Regions from separate parts of the Shewanella mesophila genome, predicted to be linked through region 2. Evidence: predicted binding sites of a transcription regulator. Region 2 holds the regulator's gene; each other region holds the start of a gene.
What was found. Region 2 encodes sigma-54, which starts transcription at its own class of promoters, with help from an activator protein. Its sites were predicted from a motif close to GTTGGCACGNNNNTNGNNT; they were not measured.
Positions count from the first base shown of each region.

Region 1: K0I73_RS14885 (P-II family nitrogen regulator) is a predicted target of sigma-54. The motif match lies at 4,829-4,847, and genes of this name have one in related genera.
Region 3: glnA (glutamate--ammonia ligase) is a predicted target of sigma-54. The motif match lies at 991-1,009, and genes of this name have one in related genera.
Region 4: flhA (flagellar biosynthesis protein FlhA) is a predicted target of sigma-54. The motif match lies at 6,346-6,364, and genes of this name have one in related genera.

Region 1 is NZ_CP080421.1:3,341,279-3,349,159, forward strand. It holds gene aroG (3-deoxy-7-phosphoheptulonate synthase AroG) at 1-272, opposite strand, end outside; gene K0I73_RS14865 (substrate-binding periplasmic protein) at 615-1,325, shown strand; gene K0I73_RS14870 (tetratricopeptide repeat protein) at 1,501-2,658, opposite strand; gene K0I73_RS14875 (hypothetical protein) at 2,751-3,074, opposite strand; gene K0I73_RS14880 (ammonium transporter) at 3,183-4,433, opposite strand; gene K0I73_RS14885 (P-II family nitrogen regulator) at 4,446-4,784, opposite strand; gene K0I73_RS14890 (hydrolase) at 5,032-5,574, shown strand; gene nrfA (ammonia-forming nitrite reductase cytochrome c552 subunit) at 5,649-7,049, opposite strand; gene narQ (nitrate/nitrite two-component system sensor histidine kinase NarQ) at 7,298-7,881, shown strand, end outside.
Region 2 is NZ_CP080421.1:611,739-619,619, forward strand. It holds gene K0I73_RS02725 (response regulator transcription factor) at 1-72, opposite strand, end outside; gene mgtE (magnesium transporter) at 163-1,530, opposite strand; gene K0I73_RS02735 (HPr family phosphocarrier protein) at 1,657-1,929, opposite strand; gene rapZ (RNase adapter RapZ) at 1,919-2,773, opposite strand; gene ptsN (PTS IIA-like nitrogen regulatory protein PtsN) at 2,770-3,213, opposite strand; gene hpf (ribosome hibernation promoting factor) at 3,216-3,503, opposite strand; gene K0I73_RS02755 (RNA polymerase factor sigma-54) at 3,534-5,027, opposite strand; gene lptB (LPS export ABC transporter ATP-binding protein) at 5,156-5,887, opposite strand; gene lptA (lipopolysaccharide transport periplasmic protein LptA) at 5,884-6,426, opposite strand; gene lptC (LPS export ABC transporter periplasmic protein LptC) at 6,413-6,970, opposite strand; gene kdsC (3-deoxy-manno-octulosonate-8-phosphatase KdsC) at 6,967-7,518, opposite strand; gene K0I73_RS02780 (KpsF/GutQ family sugar-phosphate isomerase) at 7,521-7,881, opposite strand, start outside.
Region 3 is NZ_CP080421.1:3,966,027-3,973,907, forward strand. It holds gene typA (translational GTPase TypA) at 1-721, opposite strand, end outside; gene glnA (glutamate--ammonia ligase) at 1,090-2,499, shown strand; gene K0I73_RS17470 (N-acetyl-ornithine deacetylase) at 2,768-3,592, shown strand; gene ppnP (pyrimidine/purine nucleoside phosphorylase) at 3,714-4,028, shown strand; gene K0I73_RS17480 (aminotransferase class V-fold PLP-dependent enzyme) at 4,158-5,267, opposite strand; gene K0I73_RS17485 (PrnB family protein) at 5,268-6,449, opposite strand; gene K0I73_RS17490 (Lrp/AsnC family transcriptional regulator) at 6,645-7,109, shown strand; gene K0I73_RS17495 (DUF4124 domain-containing protein) at 7,209-7,748, shown strand; gene glnL (nitrogen regulation protein NR(II)) at 7,877-7,881, shown strand, end outside.
Region 4 is NZ_CP080421.1:2,814,967-2,822,847, forward strand. It holds gene K0I73_RS12420 (chemotaxis protein CheA) at 1-15, opposite strand, end outside; gene K0I73_RS12425 (protein phosphatase CheZ) at 31-768, opposite strand; gene cheY (chemotaxis response regulator CheY) at 782-1,165, opposite strand; gene K0I73_RS12435 (RNA polymerase sigma factor FliA) at 1,208-1,927, opposite strand; gene K0I73_RS12440 (MinD/ParA family protein) at 1,920-2,801, opposite strand; gene flhF (flagellar biosynthesis GTPase FlhF) at 2,806-4,197, opposite strand; gene flhA (flagellar biosynthesis protein FlhA) at 4,209-6,308, opposite strand; gene flhB (flagellar biosynthesis protein FlhB) at 6,456-7,589, opposite strand; gene fliR (flagellar biosynthetic protein FliR) at 7,589-7,881, opposite strand, start outside.

The DNA.
Region 1 (7,881 bases), 1.6 Mb from region 2:
ATGACAATCTCTAACTGATCTTTATATTGCTCACGTAAAGCAACTAAGCGCTGACCATACTCCAATGCTGCTTTGGGATCATGAATAGAACAGGGGCCGATGACAACTAAAAGCCTATCATCACGGTGCTTTAATATTTCATGAATATTTTTTCGTGCATTAAACACTGTCGCAGATGCATTTTCAGTTGCCGGAAATCGCTCAAGTATCGCGATGGGAGGTAATAACTCTTTAATTTTATTGATGCGAACATCATCATTCTGATAATACATGGTAAATGTTTCAACTCCGGCTAACGATTAAAAAAAGTCTCTCTATTGCACTACTTCTTTCAATTTAGCCAGTATTGACAGGCATTGCAATCAAACATTGCTAAATTTAAACAATACAAAATAACATATTGTTATTAAATTAAATTATATTTACTGAATTACAAAAATGCTTATCCCGATGCGCATCTCTAACGAGTTAAACACAACAAAAATCCAACATCATTATCAAATTTAGCCATGTTACGCCATATCAGATTATTTATGCAGCTGAAAACTCTTCTATCAAGGATGAATATAGATATATACTTATATAAGTAATGACAAAGGATTGCGTGACAACTGATGAGATTTTTACTGTTTTTATTATGCTACGTGCTCCCTGTATTCACGCTTTTGGCAAATCCTACACCGCAAGGAATCTCGTTTGCAGTCAGCAACAGTATTCCTCCTTATTTCTTCGCAGACAGAAAAAGTGGCATACAGTATGATTTATTGAAAAGTGCCTTAGCAACACAACAGCTGACAATAAAGCAACTTTACTTCTCCCCAAATAAGCGTGCAATAAGACAAGTTAAAACCCATTTAGTAGACTGTTTAATTAATGCTCCTGAGAACATTGAGGGCCTGTTCTACACCGATAACGTGATCGATTATCAAAACAGTCTTTTTACGTTAACATCCAGTGAGTTAACCATTCAAAGTGTTGCCGATTTGGCTCATTTATCTCTCAATGGATTTCAAAATGCTACCCGATATTTGGGTGAGGAATTTAAACTGATGGCAGCCCTCAACCCCAACTACAGTGAATCTAATAGCCAACGCAGCCAGGTATTAATGCTGTTTACCAAACGTGTCGACGCGGTTGTATTAGAAAGGCGAATATTTGCTTATTATAAAGAGCAATTAACACACAGAATCGATACGAGTTCCCCAGTGTCTGAGCATCAAATATTTGCTCCAGCACAACGGAAAATAGCCTGCTTTGACAGTAAGTTAACAGAACAGATAAATAAGGGCATCAAGCAGATAAATGCTAAACCTTCTGCAGAGTAGCATTCAATACGAACTAAATAGAAAGCAAACTATTCAAAGAGAATTGAGGCTTCGAGAAGCCTTAACACGCTATGGCTCTATTCATTGATTAAAGTTATCAACTCTCGTTAAATCAAAAAATTAAACTTAAATTCAAAATACTTACAGAAGCGCAAGGCATTAAAGATGTTAGCCATTAATGGGTTTTCATCGCATGTAATTTTGACTGGTAACGACGTTTATTCATATCATCTCCAGTTAAGGCTAATGCCCTTTCGAGATTTAACTGAGCCTTGCGTTCATCCCCTGTTGCCCAATAGGCTCGCGATAAACCAAAGTAAAACTCATGCCGATAACTCGCCTTTTCAACAGCACGTTTATACCAAGTTAATGCCGTTTCATACTCATGATCAAAATACGCTTGTTGAGCCATATCATAGTAATAATAAGGGTTACGTATCCTTGCAAGCTCGAGCGTCTTATGAACTTCAGCCCACTCATCTAATCGCTGTTGACTAGCCAATAACACAGCATAATTATACAGTGCATTTAAGTCTTCTCCTTCCATAGACAAGGCTAGCTTGTAAATGGTTTCAGCTTGGTTATCCAGCCCCTTATAACGATATAAAATAGCCAGGGTATTAAGAGCTGGCACAAATTCAGCTTTTAACATTAGACTCTGCTTAATATAGGCATAGGCTAAGTCATACTTACCCTCAACCAACGACTCTGCTGCAATATTATTAAAAAACATGGCCATTACCGTGGTTTTATCTATGTGCTTCTTGGCATATCCACGCATGGTTCTTTCTGGTAAAAAATCAATTTGAATGGCGTCTTTAGAGACTAAATAGGTATTGTTGGTTTCCTTGGGCAATAGACGTAAGTTAATATGACCATTAACTAAATAAAAGTCCCCTTGCTTATCCCAAACAGGTGGCACTTCTATCTCTTGAAACTCAACACCAACATCTAGCACTTCCGCCAAGGAAGCGGAAAGTAAGACTAACGATAGGCAGTTGCCAGCTCGATCATCAAAGGTTTTTTGAGCAATACGAGTGACATTATCTTGATATTCAAATCCACCATTACTGGCATTAATATAGTTAGCTAGCCAACGATTAGCCATGGTGTAATCTCTAGACATGCGACTCTTTTGAAAATCTTGTCTTAATGTCTGAGTGATCTGACTAGATAGAGAAAAAAGTTCCTGCGGTTGGATAAGGTCTTGTGCAGGAGAAAAATATTCATCCCGAAAATACTGCTCTACATTATCAATGCGAGTTTGTGATGTTGAAGAGGCGCAACCTTGTATCAGCACAAGTAAGATGGACAGACATAATATTAATCTCATAATTGCCAACCTTAACGATCACATCATAAGATCTATCATAAAGTAGTTAGCTCACTTTTTCCCCACCAAAGCGTTACAAAATATTAACAAACTCACTCGTGCAGAGGTGGATCGATCTGAATAAAAACCTCATTAGCAGAGGATCCTGTTGTTGGATAAGTATAAGGACGATAGTAAAAATCACCGCAACTAAAGTGACGATAAGGACGTGGAATAGCAACACAGCCGATGGGTAGCGCTTGTAAAATTTGTATTTGCTGCTGCATTCGCAACATCTCTTGCCATTGATGATCTTTAAGGACTTGATTCCTAAGCGCAAACGCATCAAACGGCTCACTAGACTTGCGAACAACCACTTGACCAGAATGAACCGCTGACACAAAAAATAAGCCAATACACAATGCTAGCACTCTCATGTTCACTCTCCACTCAACAGTGACAGTCATCAATAGCCCATCATACATAAAAAAGGGCCTTTGCGTGAATAGCAAAGGCCCTGGTAGAGATGACACTAGATTAAACGATTAGCTAGCACTCTTTAGCGATACAAATTCAGGATACGCATCGATACCACAATCAGACGCATCCATACCGTTGTACTCTTCCTCTTCGGTAACTCGGATCCCCATAGTCAACTTAAGTGCGTACCAAACTACAAATGACGCACTAAATACCCAAGCGAAAATCACTGCGGCGCCATAGAACTGGCCCACTAAAGTTGCATCTGCATTTGACATAGGCACCATCACCAATCCAAACAAACCAGCAACACCGTGAACCGAGATAGCACCAACTGGGTCATCGATTTTTATACGGTCGAACATCACAATTGAGAACACCACAATGCCACCAGCAACCAAACCTATCGCACCAGCGAGAGGTAGTGAAGGAGAGAGAGGATCGGCGGTAATAGCCACTAAACCAGCTAACGCACCATTAAGAATCATAGTTAAGTCGGCTTTGCCCCAGACCATTTTGCATACGATCAACGCAGAGACAGAACCAAATGCAGCGGCTGAATTTGTGTTTACAAAAATTTTGGCAACTGCCGATGCATTTTCAACATCAGACACCAGCAGCTGAGAGCCACCGTTGAAGCCAAACCACCCCATCCATAGAATGAACATACCTAACGTCGCCATAGGAAGGTTAGAACCAGGGATAGGATTAACCTGGCCATTTGCGCCATACTTGCCTTTTCGAGCACCAAGCAATAACACACCTGAAATCGCTGCCGCAGCTCCCGCCATATGGACTATGCCACTACCAGCAAAATCGACAAAACCGGCTTCAGAGAGGAATCCACCACCCCAAGTCCAATATCCTTCAACAGGATAGATGACGCCCGTCATAAAAATTGAGAAGACTAAGAATGACCATAACTTCATCCGTTCTGCTACGGCACCAGACACAATAGACATAGCAGTAGCGACAAACACCACTTGGAAAAAGAAGTCTGACTCCAACGCATGATCGGCATCGCCAGCTTGAGAACCAATTAAGCTAGCAAGCGATGGCAGCCAACCGCCCTCTGCATTGTCGACGTACATGATGTTATAACCGACAATCAAATACATGATGCATGCTATAGAGTATAGGCATACGTTTTTGGTTAAAATTTCTGTGGTGTTTTTAGAACGAACTAACCCAGCTTCAAGCATGGCAAAACCCGCTGCCATCCACATTACCAACGCACCAGAAATAAGAAAGTAGAATGTATCTAGTGCGAATCGCAACTCTGTTACTGTTGCGCCCAATGCCTTTAACTCTTCCATTATCTAATCCCCCTAAAGTGCTTCGTTATCGAGTTCGCCAGTACGGATACGGATAACCTGATCCAGATCCGTGACAAAGATTTTACCGTCGCCAATCTTGCCGGTTCGCGCGGCTGAAACAATCGACTCAATCAGATGCTCAACATTTTCAGCTTTGGTAGCGATATCCAGTCTTACCTTAGGTAGGAAATCGACCTGATACTCTGCTCCGCGATACAGTTCGGTGTGCCCTTTTTGGCGCCCAAATCCTTTCACCTCGGTGACTGTCATCCCTTCTATACCCAGCCCAGCTATTGCTTCTCGCACATCATCCAATTTAAATGGTTTGATTATTGCGCTGATTAATTTCATTCCAGCCTCCGACTCGTCATTGTAGTTTTGTTATAGCAAAAACAATTCAATCATTAGGCCAAAATTAAAAACATATATAATACATACTGTTAACTTATTGCGTCCTAAGGTACAAACCAAGTTATGCACTAAAAAGGTGCAAGCATGCCCTTAGCGCACAAGAAATGGGCAACTTTTATTCGACCTATGACGGATTGGTAAAAATGGCGTTATCGGTATGATGGAACATCAAAAAGAGGAGGTCGCTATGTTAACACCACAGGATTGTGTACTCGTCATCGTCGATGTTCAGGGCAAACTTGCCCAGATCATGCATCAAGCTGAAGCAATGACAAGCAAGTTAGAAACCTTAATAAAGGCAGCAGAACTGTTTGAGATCCCAATTGTTTGGCTTGAGCAACTGCCTGATAAACTCGGCTCAACGAGTCAAAATCTTCAGACATTACTATCACCCAAGCATCATCCGATAGCTAAAGCTCATTTTAGTGCATGGCATTGTGAAGCTTTCCGTGAAGCCATGAGCAGTCATGATCGCAAGCAGGTGTTAATGACGGGAATTGAGACTCATGTATGTGTTTATCAAACATGTAGAGATCTATTAGATAATGATTTTGAGGTCAACGTGGTAGTCGATGGCGTATCTTCTCGAACAGCAGAGAACAAGCAACTTGGTATTCAGATGATGACCCAGTACGGCGCCAAAGTGACTAACAGTGAATCTTTGCTATTTGAACTTCAACAGCACGCTAGCGGCGAACGCTTTAAAGCCTTACTTAAGATGATTAAATAGGGGTTAATGGCATAAAAAAACCCTGGTTATCTAACCAGGGTTTTTACTAAAACACTTTTGCTAAATAGTATGACTTAGTAAGTTGCTTCGCGCTTCTTAGCTTCTTCATCCCACTTAGGTAATGTATTTTTCTTGAACTCTTCTTTCGCAGCGTTCATCTTCTTCATATCCATACCTAGCGCAGCTTGTGCTTTTGCTTTGGTAGATACATCAGGAATTGCAACAGGCTGTTTAACACCTTTAGCAGCAAGTAGCTGAGCGAGTTTAACTCGGGCATCACCAGCTTTATCGACTGAAGTACCTAGAATACGCAATATTTCATCTGCCGCGTGAGCTGCAGCACCATGAGATGCTGTTGCATAATCCCAACGCCATTGTGAATGACGAATATCCATAAGAATTGGCTTCATTTCAGCTTCAGTCGCACCGGCATCCCATGCCGCTTTCGCCTCAAAGTGAGCTTTGACTAACTGAGATTCAGCGCGAGCCTTAAGATCACTAACCTTAGTTTGCTTCTCTTTGGTCAAGTTAACCATGAACTCTTTGCTTTGAGAGTGACAAGTAGCACATGTCTCTTCGAAGCGGTCAAATGGGTTACCTACTTTATGGTCGGTAAACTTACGACCTTCAGCATTTTTAACTTTAGGCATATGGCAATCAACACAGGTCACATTGTTCTGACCATGTACGCCAAGCTTCCAAGTTTCATAACCTGGGTGCTGTGCTTTCAACATTGGCGTCTTAGATACGGCATGAGTCCAATCGGCGAACTCCATGTTATCGTAGTAGACTTCCATCTGCTCAACAGTTTGGCCCATATCCCATGGGAACTTAACAAACCCTTTGCGGTCTTTAGTCTTCTCGAAGTAGTACTCTACGTGACACTGAGCACAAACCATAGATTGCTTATCTTTCTTAGACGCTTTATCAAATGGTGTGCCAATTGTCGCCATTGCACGCTCGGCAAATGGGCGAGACATACGTAACTTAGAAGAGCCTTTCTCGTGACAATCACCACAACCGATAGTGTTAACGATTTCAGCACCACCTTTGTACCACTTACCAGTGAAGTAACCATCTTCACCTTGCTCTTCGATCACGCGAGGCACATCTGGGCTCTTACAAGACCAACATGCCATTGGCATTGGACCATCTTCGGCTGACTTAGGTGCACCGGTACGCAGTGTATTGCGAACATCGGTGACAGCATACATGTGGCCACGTGGCGCATTATAGTCTTTGGCAAAACCATAACCAGCCCAAAGTACGACTAAGCTAGGCACTTTCTCAAGCATGTCGACGACTTCTTTGCTCTCTGCAGTGTCATGCCAACTGTCATACTGCTTCGAAAACTTATCTTTATAAACTTCATTACGAGGCTCTGTTTTTTCGCTCGCCATCACGCCTGAAGCCATAAGGCTTGCCGCGACCAAGGCACTTAGTGCAAAGGTTTTCTTAGTTAATGTTTTCACCATCTCATCTCCGTGTTACTTTTTATTGTAGTCTTAATAACCACATCATCTCCATGGCCAAAGTTAGCCTTTAACCCCTACTTAAAATATACCTCTTATGGGGTATCCGAGGTAAAGTTTGAGTTAGATCATAATGTGAATGTGTTGTACATCACACTTTTGCTAATATGTTAATTTTATGAGCAAAGACTAATAAAGCGGTGTAGCGGATAATCACTAAAATTCTGAGATAAATTAATGAGTTCTAATAGATGAAGAAAGGTAGTCTTACCTCCACAATTTTTGGGTTAATGTTAACCTTTATTTTACTTTCCAGCGGACTGGCAACTTTTGCTATCGCCAATTTGGCATACAGTTTAGGTGACGCTAGAGCGATTAATGCCTCAGGATCTTTGCGGATGCAGAGTTACCGCCTGATGTTTTATGCAAACTCAGGTAGTGCAGATGCCGATGAGAAAATTAAAGAGTTCGAAACAACCCTCTATTCCGATGCACTTAAGCGATCATTAGGCTGGATGACACCCGATGTTCTGGGAGAGCAGTACCTGTTAGTGATTCAAAAGTGGAAGGTGATGAAGGGTTATATTGAAGAGGAAAATTCTCGCCTTTATGCCTCTGCACTCAAGGATTTTGTTGATACGATCGATCTTCTGGTTCTTGAGACTGAACAACATGCCGCCTTTAAGCTAAAACTACTCACCGCAAGCCAAATTGCCGGCTTAAGCCTAATGTTGTTGATCGCCTTTTTCGCCGTCCGCTATACCAAGCGACAAGTCGTCAAACCATTGCATCAGCTAATGGAGTCAGCTAACACCATATCGAAGGGGAATTTTAA
Region 2 (7,881 bases):
TTCAAGGAAATCGGCTAATATCCCGGCCACATCAGGATTATCTTCAACTATCAGGATTTGTGCATTATGCATCGAACCATCTCCATTTGCATGGCAGTGAGTCTACATTAGTTTGAAAACTTGGTCTAAAGTTCAGGTTTACTCCCGCTCTAGACAGGTTTGTTAGTGCAACAAAAACAGCGTTGCCAAACCAAGAAAAGCAAATAATCCAATAACATCGGTAACCGTAGTGAGCACCATACCGCCGGCTAGTGCGGGATCGATATTCAGTTTCTTTAATAACAAGGGTATACAGGCACCAGCTAATCCCGCGACCGTCATATTGATCAGCATTGCGCCGCCTATCAGGCCGCCAAGGGCGATATCTCCTTTCCATAGCCACACAGCAGCAAAAACCAATATCGACCAAAGCAGCCCGTTGAGAAAGCCAATAGCGAGCTCCTTACCGATCAGCCAGCGGGAGTTACTCTGGCCGATTTGGCCTAGGGCTATGCCGCGAATGACCAATGCTAAGGTCTGATTACCAGCCACTCCACCCATACTCGGTACGATAGTCATTAAAATCGCTATGGTGGCAAACTTCTCCAGGGTCCCTTCAAACATGTTACTGACCGATGCGGCGAGCAGTGCAGCGAATAGATTGATCGTAAGCCAGAGCGAGCGTCTAAATGTACTCTTTAGCACGGGACCGAAGGTATCTGTGTCATCATCCATACCAGCCATACCCATCATTGAGTGTTCGGCATCTTCACGGATCACGTCAACCACATCATCGATAGTAATACGGCCTAGCAATCGATTAGTCTGTTCTTCCACTACGGGGGCGGACACCCAGTCGTGCCGCTCGAACAGCTGAGCGACTTCGCTGTCATCCATGGCTACAGGTATGCCTTCGAGATCGTCATTCATGATATCTCGCACCGATGCATTGGGATCGCAGGTGAGTAGATCTGCAATTCTTACCCCGCCAAGAAGGCTATCATGTTTATCGACCACATATAGGGTATCTGTGGCCTCAGGCAGCTCACCGCGAATACGCAGATAACGAAGAATGACATCGATATTGACATCAGGCCTAAGGGTTACCGTATCGGTATTCATCAGACTTCCGGCGGTATCTTCGGGATAGGAGAGTGCTTGCTCGACACGAGATCTATCTTGTGAACTCATCGACTGAAGAACTTGATTAAATACACTGTCGGGTAAGCTACGCAGAATGTAGGCGAGATCATCGGTATCCATACCTTCGGCGGCCTTAGCGACACGCTCTGGGCTCATCTGGGTAATAAGATGATCTTTTAGTTCCTCACCGAGTTCATCTAAGATTTCGCCCGTATGGGCTTGATCGATAAGCTGCCACAATACTTGACGAGTACGTGGTGGCGATGACTCTAAGATAAAGGCGATGTCGGATGCCGCCATGTCCTGGAGCATATTGCGCACGTGGACAAACATACCGCTACTAAGGGCTTGAGTAAGCCGGTGCATCCGCTGATCTGTGGTTTCACTATCTAATACTTCAATCGGCATGGCTCCCCCGAGGAATCAAAATGACTAAATCAGCTTTTGGGTATGTAAGTTGATGATTATTATAGAACGGAGCGTGCTACTTATAGCGATAAAAAACGTTAGCGGCATCAACTAACGGTGGGCAGATTATACGGCTTCTTCGAATTTAGCGTCAATAAGCGCGCTGATGGCATCGAGTGCTGCTAACGCATCTTTACCCTCACTAGTGATCGTAATGGTTTTCCCCATACCAGTTTCAAGCATGAGTAAGCCTAACACACTTGCGGCAGAGGCTTGCTTATCTCCTTGAATCAAGGTGACTTGAGCATCAAACTTTGCCGCCAATACCGCCAGTTTGGTTGCCGCCCTTGCATGTAGGCCGAGTTTATTGCAGATGGTTAGCTGGCGCTCAAGCTTCATGTCGCTTCAACTCTCTGTGTCGCGCTTGAACCTTGTGTTTGCCCTTATTAAATAATTTAGCGAGCTGGTCGGTGACATAGACAGATCTATGTTGGCCTCCAGTGCAGCCAATAGCGATGGTGAGATAGCTGCGATTGTTACGCTCAAGATGAGGTAGCCAGGTCTCGATAAGATTCTCTATTTGCCAAATAAACTTATTCACTAAGGGTTGCTGACTTAAGAATTGCTGTACTGGCTCATCTAGGCCCGTTAGTGGCCTTAGCTCTTGTTCCCAGTGAGGATTAGGTAAGAAACGTACATCAAACATAAAATCGGCTTCAGTGGGCATCCCGTATTTAAAGCCAAATGATTCAAAGTTGATCACTAACTCTTTATCAATGGTGCCAAGTAAGATCTCTCTTACTCTGTCACTTAAGTCATAGATGTTGAGGCTGGAGGTATCGATATAATGATCGACTAACTTAGCGATCGGCTCGAGCATTCTCCCTTCAAGTCTAATCGCTTCCTTCAGGGAGACTTGAGCACGAGATAGCGGGTGTAACCTGCGGGTCTCGCTGTAGCGTTTAAGCAGCACTTCATCTGATGAGTTAAGAAAGAAGCTTAATAATTCGATATCTTTCGGAAGGTTAGCAAACTGCTTATCTAGCTGGATATCTTGGGTCGGCATATTGCGAACATCGACACTGATGGCGACCAGATCGTTGCTGCCTTTAAGCTGGGCTAACAGTGACTCCATCATCTGCAGTGGCAGATTGTCGACACAGTAGTATCCGAGATCTTCTAACACTCTTAGTGCTACTGACTTTCCCGATCCTGAGCGCCCGGATACTATGACTAACTTCATTGGGTGATCACCTGATAGAGCTCTGCTTCATCTTGAGTTTTCCTTAGTTGTTTCATGATAACTTTATCATTTAACTTCTCAGCCATAGCGGCTAGTGTACTAAGGTGTTGCTCGCATTGATCTGCGGGCACGAGTAACGCAAATAAGATATCGACGGGCTGGTTATCAATTGCATCAAATGCGATTGGTTCAGCACATTTTATCAGCACGGCGACGGGTTGATCTATGTTGGTTAGTCGCCCATGAGGAATCGCAATACCATTGCCTATACCTGTGCTGCCCATTTTCTCTCTCGCCAGAAGGCTTTCAAAGATCTCTTGAGAGGAAAGGGTGGGGTACTGGACAGCGGCTAAGTCGCTGATAAGTTCCAGTACCTTTTTCTTACTGCCCGGAGTGGCGCAGGTTGTGCACTCCGGCCGCAGGATGGTACTAAGTTCCATCGTTAATGTTTAGTTTGCTTCTCTTTGTGTTTAATGACCTGACGATCTAATTTATCGATCAGGGAGTCTATCGCGGCGTACATATCCGCGTGTTCCGATGTTGCGAAGACTTCTCCACCTCGGAGATGTAACTTTGCTTCAACTTTTTGCATCAATTTTTCGACATTTAATACAACGTGGACATTATTGATCTGATCGAAATGTCGTTCAAGCTTTGTGAATTTCTCTTCAACATAGTTCCGTAGAGATTGGGTTATCTCAATGTGGTGCCCTGTAAGGTTTATTTGCATAAATTCACTCCTCCGGTTTCCAGTTGTTGATTACAAACTTTTACGTTGGTTCGATGGCGGTATCAACATAGCCTCTCGATATTTAGCAATTGTCCGTCTTGCGACTTTAATGCCTTGTTCTGCCAAAAGTTGCGCCATTTTGCTGTCGCTTAACGGCTTCTTCTGGTTTTCTGCTGCGACGAGCTTTTTGATAAATGCTCGTATTGCAGTAGAAGAGCACTCTCCGCCATCGTCGGTTCCCACATGGCTAGAGAAGAAGTATTTTAGTTCAAAAATGCCTCTCGGGGTGTGCATATACTTTTGCGTTGTTACTCGAGAGATGGTCGACTCATGCATTTCAACGGCTTCAGCAATATCGTTTAACACCATCGGCTTCATCGCTTCTTCACCAAACTCAAAGAAGCCTTGTTGAAAATCAACAATACAGTTAGTGACTTTTAACAGGGTTTCGTTGCGACTCTCTAAACTTTTCAAGAACCATTTAGCTTCTTGTAGGTGACCTCTAATAAATTGTCCATCGGCCTGACTCTTAGTGCTGCGAGCCATTGCGGCATAATGCTGGTTTACATTAATCTTAGGCATACTATCGGGATTAAGCTCTACGACCCAACGACCTTTTTTCTTCGTCACGGTGACATCCGGGATAACATATTCGTCTCGGCTGGCAGTAATAGCCAAACCTGGACGTGGATTGAGAGTCTGTATCAGTGAGATAGCATCGCGTAAATCGTCTTCTTTTAACTTAGTTTTTCGCATCAATAGGCGAAAATCTCTACCAGCGATAAGATCTAGATGTTCGCTAATCAACATTCTTGCATTGGCAATATGAGGGGTATCATTACCGTATTGTGCTAGCTGAATAGTTAAACATTCGCTGAGATCTCGCGCTGCAACGCCAACAGGATCGAAATGTTGGACGCGCTTTAGTACCGCTTCTATTTCATCCAGTTCAATTTCTGGATCGCCCATGGCCTCAAGAATATCGTCGCAGGTTTGAGTGAGGTAACCGCGTTCGTCGATGGCATCGATAATTGCGGTAGCGATGGCTAAGTCGTTATCAGAAAAGGGAGTAAGATTTTTTTGCCACTCGAGGTGTTCATACAAGCCTTCACTAGTTTCCCCTTGAAAAGGCATATCATCGTCGCGCATTGCCCCCGAACTGGAGTTAGGTGACGCTGTGTATACCTCATCCCATGTAGTATCAACTGGGAGTTCATCGGGCATGGAATCTTGGGTGAGCGCGTCGGATGTTTCTAAGCCAGAATTATCTTCACTCGAGTCGACTTGTAGCTTGTTTTCATAGTCGACCTCGTAGGTTTCATTGTTATCATTGCGCTCTTCTCGAGCGCCGTTGTCGGCGCCCTCTTGCTCCTCATCTAACTCTAAAAGCGGGTTAGATTCTAATGCCTGCTGGATCTCTTGTTGCAGCTCCAATGACGACAATTGCAACAAACGAATTGCTTGCTGTAATTGGGGTGTCATGGTTAAATGCTGACCCATTTTGAGCTGAAGTGACGCTTTCATCGTACTGCTATTCCCTTGTTTCTAATTATAAAATGAGAAAGCTTTGTTGGTGGCCTTAAGTCGTTAAAGGCAAATATTAATTATGTACGGCAAGGTATTTAACCTATGCCGATCGCTTATAAGATTAACTATAGCTTGAATTGTTCACCTAAGTACACTGCTCGTACTTGCTGGTTGTCTAAGATTTCAGCAGGAGTTCCCTCGGCAATCAAATTGCCATGACTCACAATGTAAGCTTTCTCACAAACATCGAGAGTTTCGCGCACATTATGGTCGGTGATTAATACACCTAGTCCGCGATTTTTCAGCTGTTCGATGATCTTTTTGATGTCGATAACCGATATAGGATCGACGCCAGCGAAGGGCTCATCGAGCAAAATAAACTTAGGATTAGCGGCTAATGCTCTGGCGATTTCAACTCGGCGACGTTCGCCTCCCGATAGTGCCATGCCTTGACTGTCACGAATATGAGTGATGTGGAACTCTTCGAGTAGATGTTCTAATTGCTCTTCACGTTGATCGTTGCTGAGTTCTCTTCGTGTTTGCAGTACTGCCATGATGTTGTCACGTACCGAAAGCTTTCTAAAGATACTCGCTTCTTGTGGCAGATAGCCAATCCCTTTACGGGCTCGCAGATGCATAGGGTCTAAGGTGAGGTCGTCTTCATCGATAAAGATACGTCCTTTATCGCTCTGAACTAGACCCACAACCATATAAAACGTGGTAGTTTTTCCTGCTCCGTTGGGCCCTAGTAGCCCCACGATCTGTCCTGTTCTTACGGTCAAACTTACATCTTGAACAACGGCACGGCTTTTGTAACTTTTAGCTAAATTGACCGCTTTTAATGTCATATCTGTCATTGCTTTTCCTGCTGCTTAGGTTGCTCTTCAGCGGGAGTTTTCGGGACTTCTTGGTAATTCTCAGGTTGAATAATAGTGATCACTCGATCGTTACCCGTGCTTTCGGCAATCAGTTGCTGTTGCTCAATATTGTAACGGATCTGGTCACCCGTCACTTGGCTGCCTTCTTGTTCAAGAGTGGCATTACCTATCAGTATCAGAGTACGGCTCGATAGTTCGTAGCGGATCTCTTTGGCGCTGGCTGAAGCTGGCCGTCCATTTTCCATCACTTGGGTGTATGTTGCGGGATTTCCCGTCGCGACCAGGATTTTGCCATTGCTGTTTTCTTTGCTAAATGCACGTAACTCATCTGCTAGGATCTTTATTGAGCCTTGGGTTACTTCAACTGGGCCATTGAAGATAATCTGATTATTCTTAATATCGGCTTCTTGGCTAGCGGCAGAGATCTTAACCTCTTGCAGTAGATCATTGTCCTTGGCTGTGCTACCTAAGCTAACTAGGGTTAGCGCGCAAGCAAGAATAAGGTTATTTAGTTTCATATGTTCCTTCTACCTGACTAGTCAGTCGTACATTTTGTGCATTCAGGTCAGCATGCAAACCTTGGCCTGTGATCAGAAAATCTTTACCTGTAATTCGAATGGTGCGGTCTGAGGTCATGATCATAGTATTTAGATCGAGTTCCAGATAGCTTGTCTCAATGGTTTGGATCGGTTCTTCTGGGCTAATAGCATCAATGATAACATTATTTTCTAGGGTTACTCGTCCGCTATTTTTATCTAAGGTACCTTTGGTTGAGCGTAAGCGCCATTGAGCATCACCATTTGCAGGATAGACTAAGTAAATGGGATCTGAAAAATAGGTCATATCTCGGTCGGAATAATACTCCATATGGCTTGCCGATACGCGACTGTTGATATTGCCTTGCTCGTTATACTGCACGCTTTTTAAGTCGTTGACGATATAATCTGGACGCTCAGATGCATCGAAAATCTGGTCGTTAGCCCCACGTTTTGTCTGCACCTGCCAGTAGAGGATTAATGCCGCACCAAAAAACGCTAAAATCGCCAGCGTGACTCTATTCATATACTCATTCCGTGCGCTGACTCAAACTTATCTTGGCTGAGTAAAATAAGATCCGTTAGCTCTCTAAGTGCGCCGTGTCCACCTTTAATCGTGGTGACCATATCGGCGTGTTGTTGCACATAAGGATGGCCATCGGCGACACAGACGGATAAGCCGACTTGCTGCATCACTGGCAGATCAACCATGTCATCACCTATGTATGCGACTTGCTGTGGGGTGACTTGGTAGAGCTTTAGCAACTCTTGATAAGGCACCATTTTATCATCGACGCCTTGATAGATATGCGTAATGCCAAGGGCTGTCATACGGTCTTCAACAATGCGTGATTTACGCCCTGTGATAATCGCAACCGGAATATCACTTGTTAGCAAAGAGCGCACACCGTAGCCATCGCGAGTATGGAAGGTTTTAAGCTCATCGCCAGAATTGCTCATATACACTAGCCCGTCAGAAAAGACGCCGTCCACATCGCAGATAAGCAGTTTAATCTGTTTTGCTTTTTGCCAGATCGCATCAGCGATTGGGCCGTAAAAACCTTGATGAGCCATGATTAAATTACTCCTGCTTTGACCATATCCAGCATATTGAGTGCACCAATAGGTTGTTGATTAGTATCGGTAACAATCAGGCCATTTATCTCTTTCTCATCCATGATTTTAAGCGCCTCAGCGGCCAAGATACCATCACCGACAGTAACACAACCCTGGGTCATGACTTGGCTAATAGAGGTGGTTCTTAGGTTCACTTCTGCATCGATCACTCGGCGCAGATCGCCATCGGTAAAAATACCCACTAATCGACGGTTGTCGTCAATGACGGCCGTCATGCCCAAACCTTTTTTCGATATTTCATATAAGGCTTCGGTGATACTGATATCTTGTGATACTAGAGGTAGGTTTGCACCTGTGTGC
Region 3 (7,881 bases), 970 kb from region 2:
CGACGATAGTCACTTGCTGGTTAGTCTTAACGCTACCACGCTTAATGCGACCTACACCGATAACACCTACATATGAGTTGTAATCAAGTTGCGAGATCTGCATCTGGAAGTCACCTTCCGAATCTGCATCTGGGAATGAAACTTTTTCAACGATAGTTTCGAAAAGCGGCGTCATATCAACACCAACTTCATCTGGATCTAAGGTTGCGTAACCGTTTAACGCTGAAGCGTAAACGATTGGGAAGTCTAATTGCTCATCAGTCGCGCCTAAGTTATCGAAAAGATCGAATACTTGGTCGATAACCCAATCAGGACGCGCGCCTGGACGGTCAATCTTGTTGATAACAACAATTGGCTTTAAGCCTTGAGCGAATGCTTTCTTAGTTACGAAGCGAGTTTGTGGCATTGGGCCATCAACCGCGTCAACTAGTAGTAATACACAATCAACCATAGACAGAACACGCTCTACCTCACCACCAAAATCGGCGTGGCCAGGGGTGTCAACGATGTTGATGCGGTAATCGTTCCACTTGATGGCAGTATTCTTTGCAAGAATCGTGATTCCACGCTCCTTTTCAAGATCGTTCGAATCCATCACCCGCTCAGCGGCCTCTCCTCGAGTTTCAAGGGTTCCAGACTGTGCCAGCAACTTATCAACCAAGGTTGTTTTACCATGGTCAACGTGTGCAATAATGGCGATGTTACGTAAATTCTCTAACACGGATAAACCTCTTACCATCAAAAAAATAGGGTATTGATAACAGCTAATAATAATAGCTGTTGCAATAAAAAACGTGCCATTCTACTCTAGCCGAGGGCTCTCGCACAGGATTATTTTTTAGTCAGCTATGAATAGTCATGTTTATCATGGTGCGCACCAAGATGGTGATTGCACCATAAAAAGGCAACTAACGCACCAATATGGTGCAAAGCCGCAGAGCCTGGACTGCACCTTTCTATTCAAATCATTATTAATCAATAAGTTAATAAATTGGCACGAGTCTAGCTATACATTGGCCAGAACCGCGTTAAGCGCTACGTTGAATTATAAAGAAGGGCATCCCCTCTACCCTACTCGGAGACTTTAGAATGTCAGTTGAATCAGTTTTACAACAACTAGAAGAACTTGAAGTTAAGTTTGTTGATTTGCGTTTTACCGATACTAAAGGTAAAGAGCAGCACGTTTCTATTCCATCTCACCAGGTTGATGCCGATTTCTTTGAAGACGGTAAGATGTTCGATGGTTCATCAATTGCTGGCTGGAAAGGCATTAATGAGTCAGACATGGTGCTAATGCCAGATCCAACTACTTTTGTATTGGACCCTTTCACCGAAGAAACGACTGCACTTATTCGTTGTGACATTCTTGAGCCTGGCACTATGACAGGTTACGACCGCGACCCACGCTCTATCGCTAAGAAAGCAGAAGAGTACCTCATCTCTACTGGTATCGCAGATACAGTATTGATTGGTCCAGAGCCAGAATTCTTCCTATTTGACGATGTTAAGTTTGGTACCGACATGTCAGGTTGTTTCGTTAAGCTAGATGCTAAAGAAGCGGCCTGGAACTCAGGTACTCACTACGACGATGGCAACACGGGTCACCGTCCATTTGTTAAAGGTGGCTACTTCCCAGTTGCACCAGTGGATTCTTCACAAGACCTGCGCAGCGCTATGTGTCTAGTACTTGAAGAGATGGGTCAAGTTGTTGAAGCGCATCACCACGAAGTGGCGACTGCGGGTCAAAACGAAATCGCGACTCGCTTCAACACCCTAACTGAAAAGGCTGATGAAATTCAGATCCTTAAGTATGTTGTGCACAACATGGCACACGCATATGGCAAAACAGCGACCTTCATGCCTAAGCCAATCGTTGGTGACAACGGTAGCGGTATGCACGTTCACCAATCACTAGCGAAAGACGGTGTTAACCTGTTCTCTGGTGATAAGTACGCGGGCCTAAGTGAAACAGCACTTTACTACATCGGTGGTATTATCAAGCACGCTCGCGCGCTTAACGCTTTCACTAACCCAAGCACTAACTCTTACAAGCGTTTGGTTCCACATTTTGAAGCACCAGTTATGCTTGCATACTCTGCACGTAACCGCTCTGCTTCTATCCGTATCCCTGTGGTACCAAGCCCGAAAGCTCGTCGTATTGAGACCCGCTTCCCAGATCCAACCGCTAACCCATACTTAGCGTTTGCTGCACTACTAATGGCTGGCCTTGACGGTATCCAAAACAAGATCCACCCAGGTGAAGCGATGGATAAAGATCTTTATGATCTACCAGCTGAAGAAGCGGCTGAGATCCCACAAGTTGCAACCTCTCTAGAGAATGCACTTGAGAACCTAGCTGCTGACCATGAGTTCTTAACTAAGGGCGGCGTATTTAGCGAAGATTTTATTAGCTCTTATATCGCACTGAAAACAGCAGAAGCTGAGCGTGTTTCTCGCACGACTCACCCAGTTGAATTCGAGCTGTACTACAGCTTGTAATCAGTTAAATCAATAATAAAAACCGCCTAAATAGGCGGTTTTTTTATGCACAAAAATCCCCCTTTAAAAAGAGTTATGCCAATGCATTTAGCGATGTGATAGTTCACGGGCTTACCCTAATCGCTGTTGCAAAAATTAACAGCAGAGTAGTGATGCGACTTCCGTAAAATTAAGCATAAAATTTCACTCACTCCCATAGTTAAAATGATTTATCTTTATCGCCAAACTGCTATGATGAGCAGGCCGTTAATCTACCATAGAATCAATTATGTCTATCCGTTCTCCTTTTGAATGCTTCACCTGGAAAAGTGATATTTTTAGTTGCGACAGTAACGATATCGATACCTTTTATGCTCGCTTGTCTGAGCAGGTCTCACGCTTGGGGCTGCAGGAAAGAAAGTTAGGAGAGACAGGTGATTTTCCGGTTAATTTTTATCAATCTCCGGCTCAAAAGTCAGGCCAACCATCACTATTAATCAGTGCAGGTTTTCATGGCGAAGAAGCGGCGGGTCCTTGGGGCATGCTGTATTTTTTAAATGAACTAGAGCCAGAGTTATTTCAGCAGATTAATCTCAGTCTGTTACCCTTGGTCAATCCAACTGGGTTTAAACGTGGTCATAGATTCAATCAGTTAGGAGAAAACCCTAACCGAGGTTTCGTACTAGATAATGGCCGAGGTAAAAGCAATGATGACACATCTGCTGAAGGCAAGGTATTGCTTGAGCATTCACAACTATTACAAGCGGCCAGTAAAGATGGCATCTTAACCTGCCATGAGGATGTGTTACTCACAGATACTTATATCTACTCATTCGAAGCCAATCAAAATCCTGGTTCATTTAGTAAACATCTACGTGACACCTTAGGTCAGTTTTTTCCAATCGCCCAAGATGGTGAAATCGATGACTGCCCAGTAAAAGATGGGATTATTTTTAATCATTTCGACCTCTCCTTCGAAGCATTTCTGGTTCGTCTAGGGGCTGGTGTCGGTGTATGTAGTGAAACACCAGGCCTACAGAGTTTCGATCAACGGATACTTGCTAACGCCGCGATTATGAGACGTTTTATCGAACTGACGCTCGAAAAACAGTGATCCTCAGGCGACATCTGTTGTTGCAGCTAGCGGGAGCTATAACCTAGTTTAAATTTGAATAGATATTCCATTTATTCAGATATATAGTCACCCTATTATCTCAGAAAAAATAGGAAGTACTATGCAGGAGTTTACCCAAGTTTCCGTTTCAAAACTGGCCAATATCTATTTTGATGGCAAAGTCACCAGCCGCACAGTCACATTTGCAGATGGAAGTAAGCAAACACTGGGTGTGGTGCTCCCGGGAGAGTATCAATTTTCCACCGCCGTAGGCGAAATTATGCAAGTTACTGCAGGCAGTCTGTCGGTACTGCTGCCCGATACCAACGAATGGGTGGATTATGCTGCGGGGAGTGAATTCCAGTTAGCCGCACAAGTCAGCTTTAGCATTCGATGTACTGAAATAGCCCAGTACTGCTGCCAGTACATAGACTAACCGACGTCATTAAAGCCGTTTCATTCGAGCCGCTTAGATCAAGCGGCTTACTTCTAGCTACTGACTTCAAGCGACTTCATGACAACGAAACTTCCCTCTAAAATTACAATACCCAGAGACGAAAGCAGATCAGCAGTAAGGTTTTACCACCTGTAATAGGTGGGTAATATCTTGCTCGGTATTGTAGACATGGGGCGAAATTCTGATCCCTTGGCTACGTGCATCGACGCTAATATTGGCCTGCTCTAACGCTGCCATCACTTCGCTCTCTCGACCTGAAAACTGCAAAATCATGGTACCGCTGCGCCGCTCACGTTCACTTGGAGAGGCCAACCACTCACCTAAAACTTCCATAACCTTATCGATCTGTTGCTGGTTATGCTGTCTCACTACTTCAATCCCTAAGTTGGCAAAGTAGGCAATACTGTGGCTGGCAATAGCATAGGGCGCGATTGACGGCGTACCGCCCCAAAACTTGAGCGCCGAAGAGTGATAACGAAAATCATGAATATCAAACTCAAATGGGTTCTCATGACTAAACCAACCGACATCTTGGGGCTCACATGACTCAATGTGACTTTCATGCAGCCACAAGTAGGCCGCACCAGATCCGCCACATAGCCATTTGACGCTGGAGCCAATCATGAAATCTGGTTGCAGCACCGCTAGGTCAATAGGCAAGATGCCTGCCGATTGAGCCACATCGATAAGCGATAAGCTGCCACGCAACCTTGCGAGGTTGATCACCTCAGCAATCGGCGCTTGCTGACCGGTATTGGAATAGGCATGACTGATGAAGACCAAGTCGATGTCATGACTCAAGTGATCCGCCCACACTTGGGGATCGGTCACATCTAAATGTTTCGCGATAAAGCGCAGTTGGCAATGGGGTAGCGCCTTTCGTAGTGCAAACCCCATGCTAGGAAAATCGATTTCACTCATCAACACTACGGCGCCATCACGAGTTAGCCGTGGTAAGGCCATCACCAGCTTTGTTAGCGCACTGGAGAGATTAACTTGAGGACAAAACTGTCGCTGCGGGCTGTTAAATAGTTGCCCTAAGCTTGCGGTAAAACTGTCGATAACACCTAACCACTCTCCCCACGGCTCTCGGCTAGAGGCTTGCCATGGTGCAAAAAACGCTTGCTGGAATGCGCTTTCACTACTTTTTAATGGACGACCAACCGAGTGATTCAGTAGGTAAGTGCCTTCGGCTAATACAAAGTGATCTTGCAACATTTACGACTCCCCAACGTGAAGGCTTGCTTTTAGCTTGATGAGATCATCAAAGCGGGTGCGAATATCGCCTCGCTTGGCTGCGGCGCGTCGGTCTCGCAGCTTCTCTAACGCGTTAAGCAACACTGGCAGCGGTGGCCCACTTGCGGTGACCTTCTCCATGTGTTGCTGCTCCATCTGTTTTGAGGGCTGGGTAATATATTTATCAACCAATTGATTATGATGCTGTATCGCAGTTTCACCATGGCACTCGCAGACGGCAATAAAACGCTGTAGATTCTGTTGATACCACTGCTGCTCCATACAATCCATAGCCCCTAAGAACTCATCCATTATGCTCGAGCGACGCATGCAGTCCCGCAAAATACGTTGATCTTCTGGCATCATGTAGAGAAATTTATCCACCAGCAACTGAGAATAGGACTGCTCATTGGCAAAGCATAATCCTAGCTGCAGATCGATCACATTGATCCCTGCAAAATCACCGGCATTTGCCCCACGGTAGATCTGCTGCCCAACACGATAAGGTTTGTAGTAAGGGCGAACACAATTAAAGAACATCTCTGCGTCGAGATTATCAAACAGGGTCTTATTTGAACTGATTACCTCAGTCAACGCATGATGAGCGACATCGAGTAAGTCTGCGGTTATCGGATGTGAAATCCCTAAAGGTTGGATTTTTAACAGGGCATCGGCGGCACGTTTATAGGCGAGAATCCCCTTAGTATTGTAATCAACAAATAGCTTCTCATCGTCGAGATCGGTAAAGCGTTTATATAGCCCATTTACTGCACGGTTATGGGTCGTGAGGTGCGCGGTGGCAAAGCGCGGGGTAACACCGATCGACGCCCCGATGTGCATAGCGAGGGCTGAAGCTTCAACCAATGGTGAACAGGTCTCTCGACTCGGCTCCGTGATCTCATGACGACGGCATGCCGCCATATATAAACCGACATTACCCAGTAGGTCGAAGGCACTGTCAAAACCTTCGTCGGTATTGCCTTCATCGAGTAATGTCTTGATCAACTCTCTTCCCTGTTGCTCTAACGCTGTTTTTAACTCATCGCCAACACCAGCAACATTGGCAGGATCATCTTGCTGCAAATAGTTGCGCTCGAGTGCCGAATTTAACTCAACAAACTCATTGCGGATCCAATGATCGAACGCCTGAACATCTCTACTCATAGGGTACCCTTATCTATTTTATTATTTATGGGTTAACGGTTATGGGCTAACCGTTTTTGATTAATGCAGATAACCTAACATCAAGCGGTGAGTTTATATCGCTATAATCTGACTCGCTTTGGCCATTAATTAGTGATTTACGATAAAATTTAATCTATAAATACAGATAATCACTCAGCAATAATATGAATACGAATGAAGTCCCTAGATAGCAAAGACAAGCTGATACTGGAGATCTTGCAAAAAGAGGGACGCATCTCGGTTGCCGAACTCGCAACGCGGCTCAATATGTCTGATACTCCTTGCCTTCGACGGATCAAAAAGTTGGAGCAAGGCGGCTATATTGACGGGTACAGCGCTAGGCTTAGTGCTCAGGCGCTACAGCTTAACGTCGTGGTTTACGCTTTCATTCGCCTGACTGAAAATTCCGATCGTTATGCTGATCAGTTTGAGCAGGCGATCTCCCAACTTGAACAGATACTTGAGTGCTCAGTGATCACCGGAAGCCATGACTATCTACTAAAAATAGTGGCCCATGATCTACTGGAATACGAAAGGTTTGTTAAACGAAAACTGGGCAGCCTTAAGTGCATTGCCAGTATTGAATCGACCGTGGTTCTCAAGCAAACCTTCTCTCGTCACCAACTTCCTGTGGATTAGAGGGCGCCCGAGTTCAAGTTAGTTAACATTTACTCAATGATTTTTGCGACAAAAGCGGCTAATCTGATAGTGATATCACCGTATAACAAAGGATCTTTTATGCGACCGCTTCTGTTTGCTATCCTCATGCTACTCACCGCATCTGCGACGGCTGCCATCTATAAATGGGTAGATAAGGATGGCAAGGTTCACTACTCCGATTCTCCTATAGAAAACGCCCAAGCCGTCGAGTTTAAGAGTAATACCGAAAATCAGATAAAGTTGCCGCCTCCCGTGGTACGCGAATCGGCCCCTAAAGAACCCAAACAAGTTGGCGATATCTATCAGATGCGGATCACCAGTCCCTCTGAGGAGGAAACGATTCGAGATAATAATGGCAATATCACGATTATTGGCTCTATCACACCCGATCTTGCAAAAAACCATGTGCTGGTTCTATTGATGGATGGTCAAGTCACAGGAGCTGCACAATTAACCCCAGTTTTTAACCTAGAAAATGTCGACCGTGGCGAGCACATTTTTGAAATTAGGGCGCTGGCACAAAACGGCAAACAACTTGCATCTACTCCTCCAAGAACCGTATTTCTTCATCGAGCAACCATAAACGCCGTGCCACGACCAACACCTCGTGGCAACTAAAAATATAATTTTATTATTTTTTAGTTAGTTATATACAAACCATTTCATATCGGCTCGATGAAGTTAGCTTGCACCACGCACCATATTGGTGCACCATATTGGTGCAACCTATTTTCAGGGAGTCGTAAATGAA
Region 4 (7,881 bases), 2.1 Mb from region 2:
AACATCAAAGGACATTAATATGACTCCTACTTAGAAACCCAGACTCGACAATAAGTCATCGACTTCATCTTGTCCCGTCACGACATCATCACGCAATTCTGCGTTCATAATAGGACCTTCTGCTTCTACGCTTTTGTTTTCATTAATCGGCTTCTCTGATGCGGGTTGCTCACCAAATACCGTTAACATAGAGACTAAATTACTCTCAACTTCGCGCACCAATTCAATCACTCGACGAATCATCTGCCCTGTAAGATCTTGGAAATCCTGTGCTAATAATATGTTATTTAACAATTCTCTTAAGCGATTTGAATCAGATTCACTACGCTCAATAAATTGCTGCACATCATGACAAAGGGTTTTGAATTCATGGAGCTCTATATCTCGCTTCATTAATCGCTCCCAAGACGGCTTAACGGCTTTTACATTCGACGTTAAGGCATCGGCAAGAGGCAGAGACTCTTCAACAGCGTCCATGGTCTTATTGGCGGCTTGCTCAGTCATGTCGATAACATAATTTAGACGTTCTTTTGCATCTGGAATCTCACTATTTGCGAGCTCAACCAAACGACCATCTACCTGAAAGTCCACAATAGCGCTGTGAAGTTGACGCGTTAAACGTCCCACTTCGTCAAACAGCTCTTTTTGAATTGGACTGGCAATCTCTCTAATTATCTCATCAGCTTGCGCTTGTTCATTGGCTTCGAGCAACTCAACGAGTTGCTTAGCCTGCGCCAAACTGATCAGCCCTGAAGTATCTGCCTGCATAGCTAAACCTTGATTAACCGAGTCGTTCGAAAATTTTGTCTAACTTCTCTTTCAATGTCGCAGCAGTAAAAGGCTTCACCACGTAACCATTAACACCGGCCTGAGCCGCTGCAATGATCTGTTCCCTTTTTGCTTCCGCAGTTACCATCAATACCGGAATATGCTTAAGCTCATCGTCGGCACGAATCGCCTTCAACAAATCAATCCCTTGCATACCGGGCATATTCCAATCGGTAACGACAAAGTCAAAATCACCTTTTTGTAGCATAGGCAATGCCGTCGAACCATCATCTGCTTCCTGAGTGTTGTTAAAACCCAAGTCTCTTAACAAGTTCTTGATGATACGCCTCATTGTTGAAAAATCGTCAACGACGAGAATCTTCATATTCTTGTCCAAGGTTTCCTCCGCGGAGCTGCTTTTATATTGCTCATGTAATCGTTATATTTTGGTCCAGTGCTTAAGTTTAGCTTTCAGTCTAAGCATTGCCTGACTAAGTATCTGGCTAACACGAGACTCACTAACATCAAGAACGGCACCAATCTCTTTTAAATTTAACGCTTCGTCATAATATAACGACAAAACTAAACCATCTCTTTCTGGTAATAATTTGATGGCTTCAACTAAGGCGGCATGAAATTGATCTTCAGCTAACGCCTCAAAAGCATCATCCTGATGTCCATCATCTTGGCTAACGACATCGACCGATACACCAAGATCTTCAATTCCAACTACTTTTCCAACTGATACATCATTAAGAATATGATGGTACTCATCGAGCGACATATCAAGTCGATCTGCAATTTCATTATCTTTTGCATCTCGTCCTAGCTCTTGTTCTAGCTCATCAATCACCTGAGCGACTCGTCTTTGATTGCGATGAACAGAGCGGGGAACCCAGTCTCCGCGCCGTATTTCATCAAGCATTGAGCCTCTAATTCTAATGCCAGCAAAGGTTTCAAACTTCGCCCCCTTACTGCCATCAAATTTGGTTGACGCCTCTAACAATCCCATCATACCGGCTTGAATTAGATCATCTAATTGAACGGAAGCTGGCAAACGAGCTAATAAATGGTGAGCAATCCTTTTAACCAACGGTGCATACTGTTCAACGATAGACGTCTTATTATCTAAACAAGTATACGCAGCGGCTTTACTCACTCGCACGATCCTCTTGATATTCAGGACGTTGCACTAGACGTTCAACAAAGAACTCCAAGTGCCCACCAGGCTGTTGTGGTACGGGCCAACTAATGATTTTATTAGCTAATCCGTGATATGCAATTGATGCAGGCGATTTAGGAAATGCTTCTACAATCAATTTTTGTTTACGAACGGATTTACGAAGATTTTCATCAAATGGAATCGTTGCTACCAACTCTAAAGCAACATCGAGGAAGCGATCCGTTACTTTGCTAAGTTTAGCAAATAACTCCATTCCTTCGCGTAAACTTCTAACCATATTAGCAACAATTTTAAATCTAAATACACCATGTTCACGACTTAAAATCTTAATTAGCGCATAGGCATCTGTGATCGACGTGGGCTCATCGCACACAACAATTAACACATCCTGTGCGGCACGCGAAAAGCTAAGCACCATATCTGAAATCCCGGCCGCAGTATCAACCACTAAGATATCAAATTGTGTCCTCATCTCGCTAAAAGCACGAATAAGACCAGCGTGTTGCGCCGCGGTTAACTCGACCATAGCCTGAGTACCAGAAGTAGCAGGAATGATACCTATACCTTTAGGGCCTCTCACGATAATATCATCGAGATCTGCATCACCGGAAAGCACATGGGACAGATTACGTTCGGCCCTAAGGCCCAACATCACGTCAACGTTCGCCAATCCAAGGTCAGCATCAAGCACAAGCACACGCTTGCCTTTCTCTGCCAACGAAACCGCGGTGTTAATGGATACGCTAGTTTTACCTACGCCACCTTTACCACCGGTCACGGCGATTACTTTTACTTTTTCGTTATATGGTTGATTCATCATACGTAAACCGCTTGCTTGATCCCGACTCATTGTTTTACTCAAATGCATAGGCCTGCTCATGAGACCTTTCAATGTTTCTTATTGGTTGCTCTTTCTTATCTAGTACTGAAAGCGCTTGATTTGCCAATGCTAGTGTATCTGCAACCTGCATATCTTCTGGAACTCTTTGCCCATCAGTAACATAACTTAATGGTAACCCACTTTGGATCAATACACTTAATGCAGGTGCTAATGCGACAGACTCATCCAGCTTGGTTAATATCGCTCCCGATAACGGGATTCTAGCGAACTGTTTTACCGAATCTTCAAGCACTCTTCTTTGACTTGTTGATGACAGTACCAGATAACTGCGTATAGGTAATCTGCTATTTGCAGTTAAATTATCTAGTTGCTGAAACAATCGCACATCTCGCTGCCCCATTCCTGCCGTATCTATCAATACTAGCTTGCGATTACGAAACTGATAAAGTATTTGTTCCAATTCATTTAAATCATGAGCCTGCTTTACCGGACACCCCATTATTTTGCCATAGGTTGCCAATTGCTCAAAGGCTCCAATGCGATAATGATCGGTTGTTATCAATGCAACTTGATCTGAACCATGATGTGCGGCAAATCTTGCGGCTAATTTTGCGACACTGGTCGTCTTTCCAACCCCAGTTGGACCGACGAATGCTACGACACCTCCCTGACGCACAATATCATCCCCTTGATTATCTAACATGTTTGCTAGACTTCTTGGCAATGTTTTGATGAGTTCGGCAGGGGAATAATGTTCACTCAGATTTGAAAGCTTACTCGCGACTTCCGGTGAAAACTCCGCATCAAGCAAACGACTCTCTAACATAGCCCCCACAGGGTCAAGACGACTCTTCTGCTCAGTGATAAGTGAAGTCACCTGATGGGTTAACAAATTTCGCAAAGATGCCAACTCCTCACGCATTAAGTCTAATTCTGCACTAACTGGCGCCGTCTTCTCTTTCTTATGATTAAAGCTCGTTTTGGCTTCATCTAAACGAGGCATCTTAGGTTCATCATGAGGGGCTTGTAATCCCTTCGCCCATGCTGGCATGTCTAATTCTTCATTACTGCGATTTATCTGCTGATTAACGCGGCTTTGTTGACGCTCAAGCAAGGCTTGCAGGGAATCGGCTACTGGAGCAGGTTGTTTTTTTGACTCGGTTTTTACCGGTTGACGACCGATAGACACTTTCTCTTCGGCGAGATCTAAAAAGGTCGAGGCAGCATTAGCTGAAGCAGGCTTAGTTGCCGCGGGCTTGGGTTCGTCGTAATCGACTGCAGCTACAATTTCGATGCCACCGGTGACTTTTTTATTTGACATAATAACGGCATCTGAACCTAACACTTCTTTGACTTGGGCCAGAGCCGAGCGCATATCTTTTGCTAAAAAACGTTTAATTTTCACCTAAATACCCTCTACTGGCCTACCGCAGACACGATGCGGATTTGTTTTTCATCAGGCACCTCTTGGTAAGAGATCACCCGTAAATTTGGAATGGTATGTTTAACAAATCGTGACAGTGTCGAACGTAACATACCAGAGGTCAGTAATATCGCTGGCTGACCAACCATCTCCTGGCGCTGGGATGCATCGAGTAGCGATTTTTGCATCCGTTCTGCGAGGCTAGGTTCAATATTTGGCCCTTCACCCCCCGTAGCCTGCATTGACTGATGCAACATCTGTTCCAATTCTGGCGCCAAAGTAATGACAGGTATTTCAAGCTCTGGGCCGCTTATTTCTTGTACGATCATACGTTTCAAGGCAATACGCACAGCGGCGGTCAATACTTCGGTGTCGTTACTCTTAGGACCGTACTCTAACAAGGTTTGTACGATTGTCTTAAGGTCGCGTATCGATACCCCTTCATTAAGCAGGTTCTGCATCACTTTCACCACAGTACCAAGCGACATCACATCAGGAATAAAGCCTGTCACTAGCTTAGGTGAATGCTTAGCCAGCATATCCATAAGCTGTTGAACCTCTTCATAACCAAGTAGTTTAGATGCATTATTGGTCAGTAATTGGCTCAAATGTGTTGCAACTACCGTGGCAGCATCGACTACCGTGTAGCCTAAGGTTTGCGCGTGCTCCCTTAACTCTGGCGCAATCCACACCGCCTCTAACCCAAACGCAGGATCGGTTGTCTCAACACCATCGAGCTTACCGTAGACTTGACCAGGGTTAATCGCCAATTCACAATCATGACGGATCTCCGCTTCACCCGATGCAACGCCCATTAAGGAAATGCGATAGGTGTTTGGCGATAGGTCTAAGTTGTCACGAATATGCACAGCAGGCACTAAGAAACCCAGCTCCTGCGACAGCTTTTTACGTACGCCCTTAATTCGACCTAACAACTCTCCACCCTGCCCTTTATCTACCAGAGGAATAAGTCGATAACCGACCTCTAAACCTATGGTATCGACATGCTGTACATCATCCCAACTAAGCTCTTTAGGTTTAGCGTCCCCCGCTGGTGCGGTCGACGTTTTGGCGAGCTCTAGCGCTTTTTGACGGTCCTTATTTTGCTTGTTATGAATAAAATATGCGCCGCCAGCGGTCGCTAAACCGAAGGTGAGAAATGCAAAATGAGGCATGCCGGGTACTATGCCCATAATAAGCAAAACGCCGGCGGCAATAGATAGAGACTTTGGACTATCGAACATTTGGCTCATCACCATTTGCCCCATATCGCCAGATTCATTCTGGCGTGTGACCATCAAGGCTGCCGCTATTGATAACAATAAGCCAGGGATCTGCGCGACAAGACCATCACCAATCGTCAATAGGGTATAAATCTCTACTGCGGTTGAAAAATCCAACCCATGTTGGGCCATACCGATAACAAAGCCGCCCAATATATTGATGACCAAGATCATAATACCGGCGATCGCATCACCCTTAACAAACTTAGAAGCACCGTCCATTGCGCCATAGAAATCGGCTTCTTTGGTCACCTCTGCACGGCGAATACGGGCTTGATCTTGATTAAGTACACCTGCATTTAAATCGGCATCAATTGCCATTTGCTTACCAGGCATAGCATCCAAGGTAAAACGCGCACTCACTTCCGAGATACGCCCAGCACCCTTAGTCACTACGGCAAAGTTAATGATGATCAAGATCAGGAATACCACTAGACCAACAGCATAGTTGCCCCCGATAACCACAGAGCCAAACGCCTCGATCACTTTACCTGCAGCATCCCCACCGTTGTGGCCTTCGAGCAGTACAATTCGCGTAGAGGCGACGTTAAGCGCCAAACGCAGTAGGGTAGCGACTAAGAGTACGGTAGGAAACGCAGCAAAATCGAGGGGACGATCGGAGTAGATAGCAACCAATAACACCACAAGCGCTAGCGCAATATTGAATGAAAACAGAATATCGAGCAAGAATGCAGGCATGGGCAAAATGATCATGGCAAGTGCTGCCAATACTAATACTGGTGTGCCGACACCTTTAAAATCAGCAGGTTTAACCTGCTTAATCTGACCAAGAGTTGCTTTAAAATCCATCAATTTCGCGCCTAAACTTTGACATCTAGATCTCTAAAAGCAAAAACTGAGCCAATTTAAGTTGATAATTGATCTATATCTAATCACATAGGCATAAAAGAAATAAATGATTGAAATGACGCAATGTGCATGGCTTGAGAAGCCAAATTAATATTTCAATTCATCGGGAATAGGCTGATTTTGCGGGATCGGGGTCGGGCGTTTGCCCCCCTTTTGCTGATATTGTCTTAATTGGAACACATAAGCGAGTACCTGAGCGACCGCAGTAAACAGACCTTCAGGGATCTCTTGCTCTATCTTAGTCGTATGATATATCGCTCTTGCTAGCGGCGGCGCCGATACAATGGCGACATCATGCTCTCTGGCGATTTCTCTGATCTTAAACGCCACCTCATCAACGCCTTTGGCTAACACATAAGGTGCTGCGGCCTTTGTAGAGTCATACTTAACAGCAACGGCATAATGCTCGGGGTTAACCACGATGACATCAGCATTAGGCACCTCAGTCATCATACGGCGCTGAGCCATTTCCCGCTGCATTTGACGCACCCGACCTTTAACCTCAGGTTGGCCCTCAGTATCTTTATATTCGTCTTTAATTTCTTGTTTGGTCATACGTAATTGTTTGTTATGGTTCCAAATTTGAAAGGGAACATCGATAACGACAATGATAACTGTGGATGAACAAAGAATAATAAACATCCAAACTAATAGGTCTAGCGCATTATAAACATTGCTCGGAAGATGACCTTGAGACAGAGTTAAAATATCGAAAAAATAGTAACGTAGAAGAAGGTATGCCATGATAGCAACCACTGAAAACTTAGCGATCCCTTTAGTCAACTCGACTAAGGCTTGAACACCAAACATACGTTTAAAGCCACTCATAGGGTTCATCTTACTTCCCTTAGGCATAAAAGCCTTAACAGAGAAAGTGATCCCACCAATAACTACATTGCCTAAAAATGCAACAAGCGCTAAGAAGCCGATAAAACTGGCCATCGGAATAGCAAGCTCACTGCCCACGACCTGCCATACATTAAACATGCTGTTAGTATCAAAAATGGCAGCCCTATCCATAGTGAATAGCTTTTCCATCAGCCTGACTAGCGCAGCCCCAAGATCGGGACCAAGCATGGCAAAGCCGACTGCCGCCGACATCAATACCGCAGAAGTGCCTAGCTCTTTGGAACGAGCAACCTGACCTTTCTCTCGCGCTTGTTCACGCCTCCTGGGGGTGGCCTCTTCGGTTTTTTCTTGACTAGAATCATTCTCAGCCATCAGAAACTCCCATCCGTACTGCACTGCAACTCAAGAATATTACAGAGCAATAATTGTGCCGAATGCCAAACCTCATCAAAATGCGCCATGATTGGTGTCAATGTTAACCATAAGATGATCAAACCGCTGACCATGGTTACCGGGAAACCGATAGCAAAAATATTCAACTGTGGTGAAGCTCTCGTCATAACACCGAAGGAGAGGTTAATTAGCAGCAAGGCAACGATAGCCGAGATAGACATAGTCAATGCCGCGCCAAACATATACGCGCCCCATTCAGCCAGCATACGAT